DNA from 2 places in the Specibacter sp. NPDC078709 genome. Region 2 is predicted to be linked to the other one. Evidence: predicted binding sites of a transcription regulator. Region 2 holds the regulator's gene; the other holds the start of a gene.
What was found. The regulator LexA, encoded in region 2, represses DNA repair genes until DNA is damaged. The targets are predictions, from matches to a motif close to TCGAACANNTGTTCGA.
Positions count from the first base shown of each region.

Region 1 (6,406 bases), on a different contig from region 2:
ACCGATCTCCAACGGGGTCCCCAATCGACGTAGCGAACCGCTGATGTCCAGGAACGCCTCATCGACGCTGAGCTGTTCCACCGTGGCCGTAATGGAGTGGAAGATCTCCATGATTTGACCAGAGACTTGCTGGTAGAGCTGATGTTGAGGAGCAATGACGACGGCGTTCGGGCACATCCGTTGGGCCGTCACCATGGGCATGGCCGAGCGGACGCCGCGGGCGCGTGCTTCGTAGGAAGCTGACAACACCACCGATCGCCCCTCAGGGTGGCCCACTATGACCATCTTGCCCTTGAGCTCGGGCCGTGTACGCAGTTCCACTAAAACAAAGAAGGCATCCATGTCTACATGCATGATGGTGCAGCCGTCCTGGACGGGGACGGGCGGATCCGCTGGCTGCTCGGGTTGATTCACCCTTCTAGTCTAGTGATCCGGGTTTAGGCTGCGACCATCTGCGAGTGAGCTGCGCAACACGGGCCGGTACGCCTTCGCTCAACATGGGTAAACTGGTCAAGATGTCACCGCACCGGCACCGGCAGCTAAGGAAAACAGTCATGAATCCCACCCCGCTTCGGGCACTGCCCTCCCGCCGCAGGCAGCTTGTAGCAGCCGCAACAGTCTCTGCCGCCTTGTTCTTGGGTGCGTGCTCAAGCCCGGCTGGCCAGGATGTTCCGCCCACCACAGCCTCCACTTCAGCGCCCGCTCCTTCAGCGACGGACTCATCGGCTTCTGCGGCTGCCTCTGCCTCTGGCACGCCCGCCCCCTCGGCGGAAACAGCTGTCAAGGAGTTGGTGGCCGGCTTCCCCACCCAGGTACTTCCTTTGCCCAAGGGGGCTGCCATTCAGGCCTCGAGCCTTGAAAAGGGAGCAACTGTTTCCGTAGCCCAAGTGACAGCAACCACTACGGAAACACCGGCACAGATCCTGGAGTTCTACACCACCTCGCTAACAGCTCAGGGATTCAAGGCCCAGCCTGGCGATGCCGTGGACGGTGTCCCTCTGAAAACCTACGTTAGGGCCGATGGCCAGGAAATCGTCACCGTTTCGGTGGTGGTCACCTCCGGTACATCCACCTTCACCGCTGGAGCCACGCTGCTGCCGGGGTCATTGAAGTAAGCTCTCGGCCCCTCAATCAGGCCCTCCCAGCAACCCATCGCCGCCCATGGCTGGCAACCACCACAGCAAGGAATCTTGAAAGCATGAACCAAAAGCCTGGCCTGCCCCTGATCTCTCCCGCAGGCGAGCATGACGCCTACATTGGGGCGGTGGCAGCGCAGCTCAATAGTTTTCTGGCGGAGAAGCACCAGCTTTTGGCACAAATTTCCCCGGCGACGTTGGTCCTTGTTGACTCCATCAAGACCTTGGTCACCGGTGGCAAGCGCATGCGTGCGCTGCTGTGTTACTGGGGTTGGCGCGGAGCCGGAGGGGCTCCTGATGCCGAGGCCATCGTTCAGGCGGGCGCGGCCCTGGAATTATTCCAGGCCGCTGCCTTGATCCATGACGACATCATTGATCGTTCAGATACTCGCCGCGGCGGTCCCAGCGTGCACAAACAATTCAGCACCTTGCACACCGATAGCGCCTGGTCCTTGGACGAGGAGCGGTTTGGTCATGCCGCTGCCATTCTCACGGGCGATCTGTGCTTGTCGCTCAGTGAAGAAATGTTTTCGCGCATCGGCGCCGGAGCCACCAGCCGGGCGCGTGAGGTTTTCAACCTCATGCGCACCGAGGTGATGGCCGGGCAGTACCTTGACATTCTCGAAGAAGTTGCCGGCCCGTCAGAACCTCATGAAACGGCCGTGGCCAGGGCTTCAGCCATCATTCGCTTTAAGAGCGCCAAGTATTCCTCAGAACACCCCCTGGTGATGGGCGGTGCCCTGGCCGGGGCCGACGAGGCCATGTTGAAGGGTTACAGTGCTTTCGCGTTGCCTTTAGGAGAGGCTTTCCAGCTACGCGACGACGTCCTGGGCGTGTTTGGGGATCCGGCCAAGACGGGCAAGCCTGCCGGCGACGATCTACGCGAAGGCAAGCGCACAGTTTTGGTTGGCCTAACCATTGACGCTACCTCAGCGCAGGATCGTGACTTTGTAGACCAGAATTTGGGCCGCCAGGATTTGAGCGAAGCAGAGGTGGCCCGGATGTGCGCCATCATGGTTGAATCCGGGGCATTGGAAAACACCGAGGCCATGATTTCCGGGCTGAGCCAAGAGGCGTTCACTGCTCTGGCGGAACTTCCCGTCGAAGCTGCGGTACGCGAAGCATTGCTAACCCTAGGCCAGAGCGCCGTTTCCAGAACGTCCTGAGCCGGGCTGATGTCGCCGCTCCAGCGGATGTAATACAGTGCCGCTCCCGCGGATGTAATACAGTGCCAGCTGCACTCACGCTGCTTCTTGCCGAAGCAAGGCAGCAGCGTGAGTGAGTATTACCAGCCGAGTGCGGCGGCGCGCCGGCGGATTTCTGTTTTCCGGCCTGCGTGCAAGGCGTCAATCGGACGCCCGGGCAGGGATTCGTCTGCCGTGAACAGCCAAGTGATGGCTTCCTCATCTTCAAAACCTGCATCTTGAAGCACAGAGATAGTGCCTCGCAAGCTTTCCAAGATGTGATCCTCAACGATGAACGCTGCGGGAACCGCGCGGATATTGCGCTCTCCCACACGTGCGGCCAGCAAGGATCCGTCCTTGACGAGGGCGTGGACTTTGGTTACCGAAACATTTAGTTTTTCGGCAACATCGGGCAGGGGCAGCCATTCACTGACTACAGATTCAAGATTACTCACTCACAAAGGTTCCCACATTTTGGCATCTTGCGTATGAATATTGTGCTTGAATCCACATTCGAGCTCCCTTTGTACCGCCCTTTGGTGTAAATTCTCATTAGTCACACTAGTAACATCAACACCACTAGTACCGTCAGCAACGGAAACCCGAGGTCCGCACCCATGACTCCCCCACGCCCGTCTGCCACTTCCGGCAAACAGCTTGCAGCAGTTGCCACAGCAGCCATCCCCGTTGTAATGCTCTCGTCCCTGGCTATGGCGGTTCCTGCGACCGCTGCCCCCGTCCAAACCGGGGCGCAGCCACACGGGAATCACGGAGCACTAAACTCGGCAGATGTTCTGGCAGCAATTCAGGCTCGCTCTGCCCAAGCTCAGAGCAAGGCTCAGAGCATCTCTGCCACCGTAGTGGCCAGCTCTGTACCAACGGCGGTGACCGCCAAGTTCCAGAACGCGGGGGCCCACAGCGCACAGGCGCGGGCGACTCAGAACCAGCCAACGGTTCGCTACACCGTACGTTCCGGGGACACCGTTTCTGCGATCGCAGCCAATCACGGCGTCAGCACGGCCTCGGTGCTGACCTTGAACAAGCTTTCGGCATCCTCCATCATTCACCCCGGACAGGTCTTGGTGGTCTCCGGCGCCAACGACGCTGCGGCGAACGCGAGCACAACCACCAAAACGGCTACGGGTACTAGTTCCAGCAGCTACACCGTCAAGTCCGGTGACACGCTCAGCGCAATCGCGAGCAAACACAACATCAGCCTCAGCTCGATCTTCTCCCTCAACGGACTCAACGGCAGCTCCATCATCTACCCCGGCCAGAAAATCAAGGTGGGCGGAACAGCCGCGGCTGCCGCGCCGTCGAGCACGGCTACCACACCGGCCGCAAGTACACCGGCTAGCTCGACCAGCTCCAGCAGCTACACCGTCAAGTCCGGTGACACGCTCAGCGCAATCGCGAGCAAACACAACATCAGCCTCAGCTCGATCTTCTCCCTCAACGGACTCAACGGCAGCTCCATCATCTACCCCGGCCAGAAGATCAAGGTGGGCGGAACAGCCGCGGCCGCCGCCCCGTCGAGCACGGCTACCGCGCCGGCCGCACAGGCAGCCACGTCCGGGAAGTACACCATCAAGTCCGGTGACACGCTCAGCGCAATCGCCGCCAAGCACGGGGTCAGCGTCTCTGCTCTGGTTGCTGCCAATGGCATCAGCGCCAGTGCCGTCATCTACCCCGGCAAGGTCCTTTCAATCCCCGGCTTGAAAGCCAGTTCAAGTTCCATCACGCCCATCACCCCGGCCCCCGGCCTGACCCCGGACCAGGAAGTGCCCAGCACCTTCCTGCACTACACCTACCCTGCCGCAGTGGTTGCCGACGCCAACAAGAACAAGGCCGCCCTGCTCGCAGCCCCCTCACCCACTCGGGAACAGATGAAGCAGATCGTCTCCAGCACGGCATCCCAGATGGGTGTTGACCCGGCGTTGGCCTTGGCCTTCGCCCAGCAGGAATCCAGCTTCAACCACCAGTCGGTCTCCCCCGCAAATGCCATCGGCACCATGCAGGTAATTCCCGACGCCGGCGATTGGGCATCCGGGCTGGTAGGACGCAAGCTGAACCTGCTGGACCCCTACGACAATGTGACAGCTGGTGTGGCCATCATTCGGGCCCTGCTGCGCGGCGCCGCCAACGAGGATCTGGCCATTGCCGGCTACTACCAGGGGCAGTACTCGGTCAGCGTGAATGGGATGTTCGCTGACACGGTGAACTACGTTGCCGGCATCAAGGCGAAGCGGGCAACATTCCGCTAGCACCAAAGTTCGCTAGCACCATAGCTACGGTGGCATAGCCACAGAGTACGCTCTCAACGAAAAGGGGCCCCAGCACAGTGTTGCTGGCGGCCCCTTTCGTTTTGTGCTTCTAAACTACAAGTGTGCACGATGGATCTACCGACCCCCGCGTCGGGCAAACGATTGATGGACGCTACCTGGTCTTGTCCCAGGTGGCGCACGGTGGCATGTCCACTGTGTACTTGGCCAAGGACTTGCGGCTGCACCGTAATATTGCGCTGAAGATCCTGCACCCGCATCTAGGCGCCGATCAGGCGTTCATTGCTAGGTTGAGCCGGGAAGCCCAAAGCGCCGCCAGCCTCTCGCACCCGCACGTGGTGCAGATTCATGATCACGGCGTGGGCCCCGAACACGCCTACCTGGTATTTGAGTTTATTGACGGCTACACGCTTCGGGATGTCATCAACAAGCAAGGTGCGTTGAGCCCCCGACAAGCACTGGACTTGCTGGATCCGATTGTGGAAGGTCTCGCCGCCGCGCACAGCGCCGGTCTAATCCACCGCGACGTCAAACCCGAGAATGTCCTCATCTCCCATCAAGGCTGGGTCAAGATTGGCGATTTTGGGCTGTCGCGAGCGGTCACCAACTCCACCAACACCGGCACTCTCTTCGGTACGGTGGGCTATATTGCCCCTGAGCTGGCTCGCGGCGAGGGCGGTGATGCCCGCAGTGACATCTACTCCGCCGGCGTGATGCTGTACGAGCTACTGACCGGCCACCAGCCCTTCCGTGCCGACATGCCGGTAGCTGTGGTCATGTCGCACCTCCAGGAGCCCATGCCGGCCCCGTCCGCCGAGATTCCCGGGCTGCCCCCCGTCATGGATGAGCTAGTGCGTTACATGACCGAAAAGGACCCGGACCACCGGCCAGCCAATGGCGCTGTGTTGCTGGAGGATCTGCGCCACATTCGCCAAGACCTAACTCCTGCCGAGCTCGATTTCGGGGCCGCTGCGACACGGCAAGACTCGACACGCCAAGAGCAGCCCCAGCCTGCCGATGCTCACCTGACCGAAGCCCTGGGGCAGGCCGACACCACCGTGCTGGCCACCCCGCGTTTCCCCACCTCTGTGCTACCCCGCTCTCCCCAGCTCTATACCGAAGACCCGCATCTTGAACAGTATGCTGTGGCTGCCGCTGCCACCACGTACGACGCCGGACAGGCACCCACCGCTGCCCTCGGCGGCCATGCTCTCACCTCCACAGTTGAGGAAAGCTCCGCAACTACCGAGTCCGGGCAGCCCAACCTTTCCAAACGGCAGGCTGCCGCGGCAGCGAAGACTCAGGCCAAGGCTAAGGCGAAGGCCGCCGCCACCCCCCAGAAGACTCTCGGTTCACGGCATCCCCGCCGCCGGGCCGTGCTTTGGGTACTTCTGGTGCTGCTGCTGGGTGTTATAGCCGCCGGCGCTGGCTGGTTCTTGGCCTTGGGGCCAGGTGCGTTGGCAACTGTTCCTGAAGTGGGCAATAAAAGTGTTGAGCAGGCCTTGAACCTGTTGCACGCAGAAGGCTTTGACTTGACCTCCACCAGTGCCGTCCATGACGAGAAAGTTGCTGCCGGATTTGTTGTGGCTACTGACCCCACAGCTGGCAGCTCACTCCGCAAGTTCAACACTGTCACTGTTCACGTCTCCGCGGGTCCGGTACTCTATCCGGTCCCTAAGATCACCGGAGTGGCACAGGACAGCGCCACGAAGACACTAACGGACGCGCATCTCGCCGTAGGAACAGTCACAGAGGCGTTCGATGAAAAGGTGGCTGCCGGGGTGGTCCTGCAACAGGATCCCGC
Region 1 covers NZ_JBFBLU010000010.1:39,263-45,668, reverse strand. The annotation lists gene dinB (DNA polymerase IV) at 1-354, opposite strand, end outside; gene AB0P14_RS15950 (hypothetical protein) at 555-1,115, shown strand; gene AB0P14_RS15945 (polyprenyl synthetase family protein) at 1,199-2,302, shown strand; gene AB0P14_RS15940 (Rv2175c family DNA-binding protein) at 2,422-2,775, opposite strand; gene AB0P14_RS15935 (LysM peptidoglycan-binding domain-containing protein) at 2,938-4,584, shown strand; gene AB0P14_RS15930 (PASTA domain-containing protein) at 4,707-6,406, shown strand, end outside.
Region 1: a site for LexA is predicted at 2,822-2,837, ahead of AB0P14_RS15935 (LysM peptidoglycan-binding domain-containing protein). Genes of this name have one in related genera too.

Region 2 (6,406 bases):
TGTCCCCGCCTTCCTTGGTCCAGCCGCGGCCTGCCAAGGTGGTGCCGCGAACATCAAGTCCGACGGCGATTTTGTCACCAAAGCGGTCAATGACCTTGGCGGTCCACTCCGGGTTCTCCAGCGCAGCCGTGCCCAGATTTACACGGCCCACACCCAATTCCAGGGCGGCTTCCAGCGTTGCGTCATCGCGCAGCCCACCGGAGAGCTCGACCTTGACGTCCAGGACCTGCACCATTTCGCGCAGCAGTTCCGTGTTTGAGCCGCGACCAAAGGCCGCGTCAAGGTCCACGAGGTGAACCCATTCGGCGCCGTCGTTCTGCCACTTCATGGCGGCGTCGAGCGGGGAGCCGTAACTCGTTTCCGAACCAGCCTCGCCCTGCACCAAGCGCACGGCCTGGCCGTCCACAACGTCGACAGCGGGCAGCAATTCCAAAATGGGGGTGGTCATGGGGTCCTCAACGTTGTTTGTCCTACGGGTGGAAACTACAGGAAGAAAGCTGCGGCGTAGCCGCGGGTTACTGCGTGAAACTTGACGAGCGTGAAACTAGACGAGCATCAAGCTAGAGCGTGAACATGTAGGCGGCTATGAGAGACATGGCGGCCAACGCGGCAAAGCTGATGGGGATCCAGCGCGGGGTTTTCTGCTGGTAGAACGTATAGGCTCCACCGATCAGCAAGCCTGCCAGTGCCATCAACAACAACGAGTACATCAGCGAGCCGCCTTAGTCAGGGAATTGACCCAGTTACGCAGCATGCGGGCTCCTGCGTCACCGGACTTTTCCGGATGGAACTGTGTTGCGCAGAGCGGGCCGTTTTCAACGGCCGCGATGAACGGGGCACCGTGCTCGGACCAAGTCACCATGGGCGGACGCATTTTGGGCTGCAATACCTCAAAGTCCCACTTCTGCACACCATAAGAATGCACAAAGTAGAAGCGCTCAGATTCAACGCCTTCAAAAAGCATGGAGCCTTCAGCTGCTGTGACGGTATTCCACCCCATGTGCGGGACCACGGGGGCCGGCAATAGCTCCACAGTCCCCGGCCACTCCCCCATGCCTTCGCGGTGGGTGCCGTGTTCTACTCCGGCGTCGAAGAGGACCTGCATACCGACGCAGATGCCCAGCACTGCCCGGCCACCGGCAACGCGGCGGCCGATCATGCGCAGCGCATCAACGGCCTTGAGCTCGTCCATGACCGAACCAAAGGCGCCCACGCCAGGGACAACCAAGCCGTCGGCGTTGAGAACATCCTCGGGTTTAGCACTGAGCGTTACCACTGCCCCGGCACGTTCCAGCGCGCGGACGGCTGAACGGACGTTGCCCGATCCATAGTCCAGCACCGTGACCGTGGGCTTGTCACTACCTGCCGTGTTGCTTACTGCTGACTCGGTAGCTGCCGAACTCACAAAAGGCCCTTCGTGGACGGAATGCCGGTGACGCGGGGATCGGCTTCAACGGCCGAGCGCAGTGCCCGGGCGAAGGCCTTGAACTGCGCTTCGACGATGTGGTGCGGATCGCGGCCAGCAATGACTGTCATGTGCAGGCAGATCTGAGCATGCAAGGTGATGGCTTCAAAGACGTGGCGGGTAAGCGAGCCAGTGAAGTGACCACCGATCAGGTGGTATTCCTGTCCGGCAGGCTCGCCACCATGTACCAAGTAAGGACGGCCGGAAAGATCAACCACGGCGTTCGCGAGGGCTTCATCCAAGGGGACCGTGGCTTCGCCGAAGCGGCGGATCCCGGCCTTGTTCCCTAGGGCCTCCTTGAGGACTTCACCCAAGGAGATGGCCACGTCTTCTACCGTGTGGTGGGCATCGATGTGGGTATCGCCAGTGGCCTTGATGTTCATGTCGATCAGGGAGTGCTTGGACAAAGCCGTGAGCATGTGATCGTAAAAGGGCACGGAGGTGTCAATGTTTGACACGCCGGTGCCGTCGAGGTTGATCTCCACCATGACGCTTGACTCGCTCGTGGCACGCTCCAGGCGGGCAGTGCGTCCCTGGCCGGGATTCGGGCTGTTCTGAGTCATTGCGGCAGTCCTTTGTTGTGGTGCGCCTTCGCAGCCGGCAGTTGCCGGGCAGGGACGGGCGCGTAAACGAATTGGTGTAGTGCTACCAGTTTAGGAGAGAAGACATGGTTATACCCAAACCTCTCCCCTGGCGAGAAGGAACCAGCCATGTTCGACGGCGGATCCTCCTCACAGAATTAAAAAGCGTCCTCAGGCGGCAAGGAAGGCGCGCAGTCCTTCAAGGAAAGCTGTGGTCTCGGCTTCCGTACCTGCCGTGACACGCAAGTGGCCCGGAATTCCAACGTCGCGAATGAGTACGCCGTCGGCCAGCAAGGCTTCCCAGACCGCATGCGGATTCTCAAGTCCACCAAAGAAGACAAAGTTTGAATCGGACGGCGCCGGGCTAAGCCCTAGAGCAATGAGCTCCTTGACGATCCGGTCCCGCTGGACTTTGATCTGTTCGACATTGGCTAGCAGTGAGGTGGAGTGCCGTAGGGCTGCCACAGCTGTTGCTTGGGTAATGGCGGAGAGGTGGTAGGGCAGGCGGACCAGACGCAGGGCGTCGGTGACTTCCGGCGCAGCAGCCAGGTATCCCAGTCGTGCCCCTGCTAAGGCGAAGGCCTTGCTCATGGTGCGTGAGACCACCAGTCGAGGCCGCCCCTCGAGCAAGCTCAGAGCACTCTCGGTTCCTGTGTGGGCAAATTCTGCGTAGGCCTCGTCAACAATAACCACTGTTTGAGATGCCTCGCCGGCTGCATAGACGGCTTCCACAACGTCCAGGCCCAAAGCCGTTCCGGTGGGATTGTTGGGCGAGCAGAGGAACACGAGGTTCGGAGCATGCTGGCGAACCTGCTCGGCGGCAGATTCCGCAGAAAGACTGTAGTCCTGGGCGCGAACACCAGCGATGTAGCCTGTCCCGGTTCCGCTGGCGAGTAGCGGATACATGGAATATGTGGGAGGGAATCCCATGACGGTGCGGCCCGGACCTCCGAATGCCTGCAGTAACTGCTGGAGCACTTCATTGGATCCATTGGCCGCCCAAAGATTATCTTCACTCAAGCCGTGGCCAAGATAAGCCGCCAGCTCTTGGCGCAGAACGGTGAATTCTCTGTCCGGGTAGCGGTTGAGACCATTTAGCTCTTCGGCCACTGCTGCAAGGATTGCTTCCTTGGCATCGGCCGGAACACCAAAGGTGTTTTCATTAACATTCAGCAGCACCGGAACATCAAGCTGAGGTGCACCGTAGGGGTGCTGTCCACGCAAGTCGTCACGAAGCGGCAATTGACTTAGGCGTTCAAACTGGTCCATGCCCTCCAGCATATTTGCTTGCCGTGGAAAAGTTCGAAACGGCGACACAATGCGGACACCATCACCTGCAGGAGCGCTACTTCGGGATGGGAACGTAAAGCCGCTGACCTGCCTGCAGGACACCGGTGCCCAGATCGTTCAGTGCAACGATTTCGCGAACCACATGGCGTACATCGCGGGTGGGATCGGCAGCACCGGCAATGCTCCACAAGCTGTCGCCCTGCAAGACCGTCACGGCGACGGCGTAGTCGGCCATGTTGACCGCCTTCACCTCAGCGGCCGCGTTTGCCGGACTCGCGAGAGATCCGGCCATGATGGCAAAGGAGACAAACAAGATCAGCGCCGCGACAGCGAGAGTCGGGATGCCGAAGAACACCAACCGACCACGACGGGTCAAGCTGAGCCGAGTGCTGCCAGCGAAGTCCGCTGTGCCACAATCTGCTCCACCGATCTTCACTTCCCCTGATCGAACAGCTCCATGTTGGGCAGCACGATCCATGGTCGGTGCAGGGCCGGGCAGGGACACGCCAAAGGATGCGTGGGAGATAAGCAATGCGTTCATGACTTCTGGTCCTTTCACCGTGAATCCACTGCCCAGGGGCCAACTGCAGCCATCGGACCAAGATTCCACACTCAACATCTTCGATAGAACGTATGTTCTAATTTGCTACTAGTACAGTTTTAGCATCTATAGACGACACTTGCCAAGAGCAAATAGAACAAATGTTTGAAATTCGTCTCTTCGTGGCTTAAACTTGCAGAACAAGGATTGGCCGCTAGATGCAGTCCACCAGCAGGCACTGACATTGTTCAGGGCAGCCACGAAAGGACCGACGGAACCATGGCGCTTCCAGACCCGCCGCACCGCATTCCCCAAGCACCCAGCCGCGCTGGAATGAAGGGCCTGACGGTAAGGCAGAAGAAAATTCTCGAGTGCATCCAACGGTGCATTGCCGACAAGGGCTACCCGCCCTCAATGCGCGAAATTGGCGATTCCGTGGGGCTGGCTAGCCTTTCCAGCGTCACTCATCAGCTGACCCAGTTGGAGCGCCACGGCTATTTGCGCCGTGATCCCAAGCGTCCCCGCGCCATGGAAGTTCTCATCCCGCTGGTATTGGACAGCGGAGTTGTCGAAATCGAAGGCGTTAGCGCACCGAAGACTCTGCGCAGTTCGAACGGTCTGAACTTTGCCGAGCTGAGCAGTTCTTCGGACACCGCTTTTGTGCCTCTCGTGGGCCGCATCGCAGCAGGTGGCCCCATCTTGGCTGATCAGTCAGTGGATGACATCATGCCTTTGCCGCGGCAGATCGTGGGCAGCGGTGAATTGTTCATGCTCAGGGTCCAGGGTGATTCCATGATCGACGCCGCCATCTGCGACGGCGACTGGGTTGTTGTGCGTCAACAGCCAACAGCCAACAACGGCGACATTGTGGCGGCATTGCTCGAGGATGAGGCGACCGTCAAGACGTTCCGTCAGCGTGACGGTCACACCTGGCTCCTGCCACAGAACACTCGCTATGAGCCGATTCTGGGCGACCATGCCACCATCATGGGCAAGGTCGTCTCGGTGCTGCGAAGCCTCTAACCGAAGTCTCTAACGAAAAAACCGATAGCCGGCCGCCGTTGGCGCGTGCCGAAGAAGTACGAAGGCACCCCGTCAGCTCATGAGCTGATGGGGTGCCTTCGTGTGTGGCAGCCAAAATGTGTGTACAGCCCGGAGTGTCAGTGGCTTCTGCTTCCAAACAGCAGATGACGCGCTTAACCAGTTCGAGACTGCAGAAGACGCGACAAATCCGCGATTTTCATGGCATCATCTGCGTTTTCAAATCCAGCCCGTAACCCTGCCTTCGTGGGTGGCACTACTTGCCGGAGAGCCGCTTCAGCGCGCCCAACGCCACGGTTCTGTCCTTAGTGGACCAGAAAGGCGGTAGAGCGGCACGCAGGAAACCGCCGTAGCTGGCATTGGCCAGACGGGAATCAAGTACAGCAACCACGCCCCGGTCTTGGCTGGAACGGATCAACCGGCCCACCCCCTGCGCGAGGCGCACCGCTGCATGGGTGGCAGAGATGGCAATAAATCCGTCGCCGCCACTTTGCGCCACGGCACGGGCGCGGGCAGTGACCAGCGGATCATCCGGGCGCGGGAACGGGATCCTATCTATCACCACCAGACGGCAGGAGGCTCCTTGCACATCAACACCTTGCCAGAGCGACATGGTACCGAACAGGCAGGTGTCCGGTTCATCGGCGAACTGTTTAATGAGCCCGGACATGGAGGAGTCCCCCTGGCACAGGATCTTCACCTTGAGCTTTTTGCGGAGCTTCTCGGCTGCGTCTTCTGCAGCACGCCGCGAAGAGAACAGAGCCAAGGTTCCGCCACCGGCGGCGGTGATGAGCGCTTCCAATTCATCTAATTGCTCAGCGGACATCCCGAAGCCGGGTTTCTGCAGATGGGCGGCGACATAGAGCATGCCTTGTTTGGGGTAGTCGAACGGCGAACCGACATCGGCCCCCGTCCAAGTGGGAGCGCTGGGCCCCAAAAGACCGAGCCCGCCAGCTGTGGCTTGGAAGGACTCGCCAATAGCAAGAGTGGCCGAGGTGAGCACTACCGTCCGATCGGCAAACAAGCCCTCCCGCAATTTCATCGCCACGCTCAAGGGTGCGATGTTGAGCACTGCCGGCTCATTTTCATCCGCCTTCTGATAGCCCTTGCCCGGTGCGAAGGAACCCGGCCGCGAGGCCCACACCACCTCACGGGCATCATTGGCAACCAGCAGACGCTCGCACAAATCGAAGATCAGATTGAGCCTGGATCGGGCAATCGAACGCCCGCCGTCGGCGGCAGCATTACCCTCAGGCTTAGAATCGGACAAGGCGGCACGTACCGCGTCACGCAATTGCTCCACAGCTTGAGATTGCACCTCGTTGAGCCCCTGTGGGAATAGCCCCTCGGGAACACCAGCTAAGGCAAGGTCCAGTGCCGCGGCGCTGGCCTGCAAGGCGTCCACGGAAACAGCGGTGTGCTTGCGCGTGCTTGACGCCGCCGCCTGCACCATCTGCACAGAGAGTTGCCCGGTGACCGCGCCTGTTA
Region 2 covers NZ_JBFBLU010000001.1:61,343-67,748, forward strand. The annotation lists gene priA (bifunctional 1-(5-phosphoribosyl)-5-((5-phosphoribosylamino)methylideneamino)imidazole-4-carboxamide isomerase/phosphoribosylanthranilate isomerase PriA) at 1-448, opposite strand, end outside; gene AB0P14_RS00275 (hypothetical protein) at 561-710, opposite strand; gene hisH (imidazole glycerol phosphate synthase subunit HisH) at 710-1,405, opposite strand; gene hisB (imidazoleglycerol-phosphate dehydratase HisB) at 1,402-2,028, opposite strand; gene AB0P14_RS00290 (histidinol-phosphate transaminase) at 2,218-3,315, opposite strand; gene AB0P14_RS00295 (LysM peptidoglycan-binding domain-containing protein) at 3,392-3,877, opposite strand; gene lexA (transcriptional repressor LexA) at 4,211-4,900, shown strand; gene AB0P14_RS00305 (ATP-dependent DNA helicase) at 5,175-6,406, opposite strand, start outside.